One region of the Mesorhizobium sp. M0563 genome, then DNA from elsewhere that is predicted to be linked to it. Evidence: predicted binding sites of a transcription regulator. Region 1 holds the regulator's gene; the other holds the start of a gene.
What was found. Region 1 encodes LexA, which represses DNA repair genes until DNA is damaged. Its sites were predicted from a motif close to TGTTCNNNNTGTGTTCNG; they were not measured.

Region 1 (3,416 bases):
GCAGGCGCGCCCGGTCCGCCATTCAGATATTTGTAGGTGCAGCCAACGGCAAAATCGGCGTTTGCCGTGTCGAGCTCGACTGGCATCGCACCGGCGGTGTGGCAGAGATCCCAGACGATCATCGCCCCGGCTTCCTGGGCCCTGCGCGTCAGCGCCGGCATGTCGCGCAGTTCGCCCGACTTGTAGTTGACGTGGTTGACCAGCACCACGGCGGTGCGTTCGTCGATCAGCTCTTCGATGCTCGGCGCGTCGACCCCCGAGAGGCGCAGCAGCGTATCTTTTCGCGTCGAAACCACACCCTCAGCCATGTAGAGGTCTGTCGGAAAACTGTCGCCCTCGGCGACGATGACCTGCCGCTCCGGCCGCATGGCCATGGCGGCGTGCAGCAGCTTGTAGATGTTGACCGATGTCGTGTCGCAGACCACCGTCTGGCCGGCCGCGGCACCGATCAGGCGCCCGAGCTGGTCGCCAAGTTCGAGCGGCATGTTGAACCAGCCGGCCGTGTTCCAGGCGCGGATGAGATCATGCGCCCATTCTTCGGTCACTGCCTTGCTCAATTCATCGAAAGCGGCACGCGAAGCGGCCCCTAGCGAATTGCCGTCGAGATAGATCACTCCTTGCGGCAGCACAAAGCGGTCGCGCATCGCGCGCAGCGGATCTGCAGCATCCATCGCCCTTATGGCCACGAGATCGGGAATTCCTGTCATGATTTGTCTGCTCCCCAAGATTCACCGCAACGCCGGACACGCATCGACGGCATCCATCGGTCACGAGCGGTTCTCCATTACCTGGTATCGCGCAGCAAGGCTCCACCGGCGACAAGTTGCCTGACCATGCGGTGGAAACCAGGAGCCAAGCCAACCCAAGGTTGGCGTTTTGAGTTCGTTTCGTTCACGGTGCATTGACCAAACCGCACAGTCGATACGGCTTCAATTCCGTGCCCCTTTGCCGGCTGACGGCCGATACCAGTGCCGCCTTCTGGAAACCCAGAGGCCGCAAACGAAAGCAGAATCAAGGCGATGAGGCCCGCGGCGGTGAAAATGCAGCGTCCCGGTTTGGCGAGTGGTATCGTTACCCGAGCCCTAACACATTCATTAAACTTTAAACAGTTGCGGAACACAACTGGAACAGATAGTGTTTGTTCTGGGTTTGTTTTTCTGATTCTGTTGGGGGTCGCTATGCTGACACGCAAACAACACGAACTGCTTATGTTCATCCACGAAAGGCTGAAGGAAAGCGGTATCCCGCCCTCCTTCGACGAGATGAAGGAAGCGCTCGACCTGGCTTCCAAATCGGGAATCCACCGGCTGATTACGGCGCTGGAGGAGCGCGGCTTCATTCGCCGTTTGCCCAACAGGGCCCGTGCGCTGGAGGTGCTGCGCCTGCCCGATTCGATCGCCCCCGGCCTCAATGCGGCACGCAAGTTCTCGCCGAGTGTCATCCAGGGCAGTCTTGGGCAAGGTCCTCGGCAAGGCAAGCCGACATCGTCGCGCGTCCCTGCAGCCGGCAATGACGACGATGTCGTCGCCGCCGTGTCTATCCCGGTGATGGGCCGCATCGCCGCTGGTGTGCCGATCGATGCCATCCAGCACCAGACTCATTCGATCTCGGTGCCGCCGGACATGATCATGGGCGGCGAGCATTATGCGCTCGAGGTCAAAGGCGATTCGATGATCGAGGCTGGCATTTTCGACGGCGACACGGTGATCATCCGCAATGCCGATACGGCGAGCCCCGGTGAGATCGTGGTGGCACTGGTCGACGAGGAAGAAGCGACGCTGAAGCGGTTCCGCCGCAAGGGCGCCTCGATCGCCCTGGAAGCCGCCAATCCGGCCTACGAGACGCGCATCTTCGGACCAGACAGGGTCAAGGTGCAGGGCAAGCTCGTTGGGCTGATCCGCCGCTACTGAGCTGCGCCCTTGGCGCCGGCTTTTGGCTTGTCGGCTCTGCGGTATGGCGGCATGCCCCGCGCCGCGCGTGAAAATTTCCGCTGCACGTGCCAGGGCCGGTATGATTTTTCGACGGCGAAGCGGATTTCGGCGCGTGTTGCCGCTTGTGGATCGAAATAGACGGCCGCACTTCCCGCGCGCGCCAGTTGCCGTTTGGTGACGACGAGGACCAGCCGGTCGTAGTAGCAGGGATTATGGGCGGTGGCGTCGTCGATGACGATCAAGCTGGCAAAGGCGCAGGCTGGCCGTGCAGTATCGCGGTCATTGGCTAGCGCGATGATCGCGCCGGATGGATGCCTGGCAAGGCAGAGACCGTCCGTGCAAATGAACGGCATGCCCGGCGGTAAGTCGGCCGGATCGGCAATGTCGAATTGCGGATCGTTCTTTCCAGGTGTTTCCGGCGCGACGATAGCCTCTGATGTGAGCGCGCGTTTCCAGTTGTCGATGGTGAACTCATTCGGGCGTGCCCGGTTGACCGCGAGTTCACCGCTGCCGATCGGCAGCGCGACGAGCCGTGCGTCCTCCGAGATCAATACATCGGGTACGCGCGTCTGCGTTGTCGTTAGCAAGCCGGCGAGCGCAAAAGGAAGGGCCACGAGCCGCAACCAGGTCGTCGCCATGCTGGCAATGACGAGGGCGATCGTCACCAAAAGGACAGATCTCAGCGAAATCAGCCCGACCGCATCGATCGGCGAGCGCTCGGAGATCCACCCGGACAGGGCGATCATCGCCGTCAGCCCCTTGCCCATCACGTAGAGGAAAGGCCCATCCGCGCCGAACGGCATCGCCAGCGCACTGAGGACGGCGAAGGGCATGACGACCAGTGAGACGATAGGCATGATGGCCAGATTGGCGAACAGGCTGAGCGGCGCCACGCGCTGGAAATGCCATATGGCGAAAAGCGCCGTGGCGCTCCCTGCAATGATCGAGGTCATCGCCAGGCCGCCCATGCCCAGCAGTACCTTTCTAGTGGCAAAGCGTAGCGGCGACCGCCGGGGCGGCGGCGTGGTGGCCCCGCCGGCGCGGTAATCGGACCAGCCTGCATAGGCGCCGACAAGGGCCGCCGTCGCGGCGAAGGACATCTGGAAGCTCGGACCGACCACCTCGTGCGGCGACACCAGAATGACCGCGATGGCCGAGATCGCCAGGTTGCGCATGGTGAGCGCGGCCCGGTCGAACAGCACGGCGATAAGCATCACCGCCAACATGATGAAGCTGCGTTCGGCCGCCACCACAATGCCGGAAAAGACGAGGTAGGCCGCAATCGAAAAAAGCGCGGCGGCCGCCGCGTATTTCTTGACCGGCCGTCGCGATGAGAAATCGGGAAACAGCGCAAAGGCGCCGCGCAGCAGCGCCATAATGGTGCCGGCGACCAACGCCATATGCAGCCCCGAGATGGAGATGATGTGGTAGATGCCGGTACGCCGCATCGCTTCGTTGATCTCCTCGGGAATGCCGGCGCGCACG
Region 2 (3,416 bases), on a different contig from region 1:
TGCGGCGGTTGGAGACGAACCACAAATGCAGGTTCTTCTTGGCGCGGGTCAGCCCGACATAGGCAAGGCGGCGCTCTTCCTCCAGGCCGGAGCGGCCGCCCTCGTCGAGTGCGCGCTGATGCGGGAACAGGCCCTCCTCCCAGCCAGGCAGAAAGACGGTCTCGAATTCGAGGCCCTTGGCCGAATGCAGCGTCATGATGTTGACGGCGTCGAGCTCGGCGTTCTGCTCGGCGTCCATGACGAGTGCGACATGTTCGAGGAAGGAGCGCAGCGATTCGTACTCCTCCATGGAGCGGATCAGTTCTTTCAAGTTCTCGAGCCGGCCGGGCGCTTCCACCGAGCGGTCGTTCTTCCACATGTCGGTGTAGCCGCTCTCCTCCAAAATGGTCTCGGCGAGCTCGGTATGCGGGGTGGTTTCCAGAGCCTTCTGCCAGCGTTCGAAATTGGCGGCGACCTCGCGAAGTGCGGCGCGCGGCTTCGGCTTCAGCTCGTCGCTCTCGGCGAGTTTTGCCGCCGCCTCCAGCATCGGGATGCGAAGGGCGCGGGCGGTATCATGGATCTGGCGGATGGTGGCCTCGCCAAGCCCGCGCTTCGGCACGTTGACGATGCGCTCGAAAGCGAGGTCGTCGGCGCCTTGCGCGACGACGCGGAAGAAGGCCAGCGCGTCGCGGATCTCGAGCCGCTCATAGAAGCGCGGGCCGCCGATGACGCGGTAGTTGAGGCCGAGCGTGACGAAGCGGTCCTCGAATTCGCGCATCTGGAAAGACGCGCGGACGAGAATCGCCATATCGTTCAAATTGTGCTTCTGGCGCTGGTAGGCCTCGATGGTCTCGCCGACGGCGCGGGCCTCCTCCTCGGAATCCCAGGCGGCGTGGACATGCACCTTCTCGTCGTCCTCGGCGATCTTCTCGGTAAACAGCGTCTTGCCGAAGCGGCCCTCATTGTGGGCGATGAGATGCGAGGCGGTGCCGAGGATGTGCGCGGTCGAGCGGTAGTTGCGCTCCAGCCGGATGATGGTGGCGCCGGGGAAATCCTTGTCGAAGCGCAGGATGTTGTCGACTTCGGCGCCGCGCCAGCCATAGATCGACTGGTCGTCGTCGCCGACGCAGCAGATGTTAACTTTGCTTTCGCTCACGGCCGCGCGCGAGCTTCGCTCGCTGGCCTCCGCGGGGGCGGCCTGGCCGGCCGACGCCCGGTCGGGCTTGCGGCCTTCGGCCGAAGAGCGCCCAATCTCCCCCGCGAGGGGGGAGATTGGCTTGCCTTGAGGCCGCTGGGCCAGCAGGCGCAGCCACATGTACTGTGCGGTGTTGGTGTCCTGGTACTCGTCGACGAGGATGTAGCGGAAGCGCTTGTGGTATTCCTTCAGCACGTCCGGATTGGCGCGGAAGATGCGGATCGGGTGACATAGGAGATCGCCGAAGTCACAGGCATTCAGCGTCTGCAGCCGCTCCTGATAGGCCTTGTAGAGTTCGCGGCCCTTGCCGTTGGCGAAGGCACGGGCATCGCCCTCGGGGATGTCGGCGGGACCGAGGCCCTTGTTCTTCCAGCCGTCGATCATCTGGGCGAACTGCTTGGCCGGCCAGCGCTTGTCGTCCAGCCCTTCCGCCTGGATGAGCTGTTTGATCAGCCGCACGACATCGTCGGTGTCGAGAATGGTGAAGTCGGATTTGAGCCCGGCCAGCTCGGCATGTCGGCGCAGCAGCTTCACGCCAATCGAGTGGAAGGTGCCGAGCCACGGCATGCCCTCGACATTGCCTTCGCCGATCAACAGGCCGATGCGCTGCTTCATCTCGCGCGCCGCCTTGTTGGTGAAGGTGACGGCGAGGATCTGCGAAGGGAAGGCCTTGCCGGTGGCAAGGATGTGGGCGATGCGGGTGGTCAAGACGCGCGTCTTGCCGGTGCCGGCGCCGGCCAGCACCAGCACCGGGCCTTCGGTGGTTTCCACCGCCAGCCGCTGCTCGGGGTTGAGGCCGTTGAGATAATCGGGCGCGTTGTTTTGATTGCTGCGGGCAGCCATGGCGCGCGCGGCGATGCCCGAGGGGGCCACGGGCCGCGCGTTCGGTTCGTCAAAAAAGGGCATGTCTTCCGAAAAGCCGGACATCTCCCCCCGAATGTAGTGATTCGGCAGCGAAAGGCCAGAAGTGTCTCCGTTTTGTTCTCTGTCCAGCCGGTAGACTCACAATCTGAATGGGTCCGCTAACCAAAACGCCGGGCTTGCGATAGGCCGGCGCCGTAAAACGCCGAGCTTGCTTGACAGGGGAGGCGGGCCGGAGAAAGTTGCGTGGGGGCAGGAACGCAATGCGGGGTTGCCCATGGACGCGTCGCGGAGCGCACCAGTCGAAGGAGCACCGTCTTGGCTGTGGTCATCACCTCCCTGATCCTTTTCCTCATCGGCCTGGCAGTTGGCGGCGGCGGCATCTGGCTCGTGACGCTGGGGGGCAGCTGGTACTATGTCATCGTCGGTCTAGCTTTCCTTGTCGCGGCCTGGCTGCTCTACAGGCGCAGATCCACGGCGCTGTGGCTCTATGCGGCGATCGTGCTCGGCACGCTCGCCTGGGCGGTCTGGGAGGTCGGCTTCGACTGGTGGGAGCTCGGCCCGCGCGGCGGCATCATCGTGCTTGTCGCGCTATGGCTGTTGACGCCATGGGCGCGGCGCGGGCTTACCGGTCCCGACGGACGCGCGCCGCTGATCCTCGCCGTGCTGGCCTCGCTTGCGGTCGCCGGCTATTCGATGACGACCGATCCAAAGGATATTGCGGGTGAACTCAACACCGACAAGGTGACGCCGACGGCCGATCTCGGCGGCAACGTGCCGGCTGGCGAATGGCACTATTACGGTCGCACGCAATATGGCCAGCGTTATTCGCCGCTCGACCAGATCACCGCCGAAAACGTTGCCAATCTGCAGCCGGCCTGGACCTATCGCACCGGCGACGTGAAAGGGCCCGACGACATCGGCGAGACGACCTATCAGGTGACGCCGCTAAAAATCGCCGACACGCTCTACATCTGCACGCCGCATAATTTCGCCATCGCCATCGATGCCGCGAGCGGCAAGGAGAACTGGCGCTTCGATCCGCAGGTCAAGCTCAACAAGGACCGCCAGCACCAGACCTGCCGCGGCGTGTCCTATTATGCCGATGCCAAGGTCGCCGCTGGCCAGCCCTGCGCCACACGCATCTACCTGCCGACATCCGACGCCCGGCTGATCGCGCTCGATGCGGCGAATGGCCAGGTCTGCCCGACTTTCGCCGAAGGCGGCACGCTGAACCTGCTCGCCAACATGCCATATCCGAAGCCGGGCTATTATTATTCGACCTCGGCGCCGCTGATCGTCGCCAACAAGATCATCGTCGGCGGCGCGGTCAACGACAATTATTCGACGCAGGAGCCGTCCGGGGTCATCCGTGCCTACG

Region 2: the regulator LexA is predicted to act here: its motif matches at 2,143-2,160, upstream of NKI50_RS00040 (ATP-dependent helicase).

Annotation. Positions count from the first base shown of each region.
Region 1 is NZ_JAMYQV010000007.1:119,544-122,959, reverse strand. It holds gene kynU (kynureninase) at 1-707, opposite strand, end outside; gene lexA (transcriptional repressor LexA) at 1,179-1,910, shown strand; gene NKI50_RS12090 (ComEC/Rec2 family competence protein) at 1,904-3,416, opposite strand, start outside.
Region 2 is NZ_JAMYQV010000001.1:8,745-12,160, forward strand. It holds gene NKI50_RS00040 (ATP-dependent helicase) at 1-2,101, opposite strand, end outside; gene NKI50_RS00045 (glucose/quinate/shikimate family membrane-bound PQQ-dependent dehydrogenase) at 2,354-3,416, shown strand, end outside.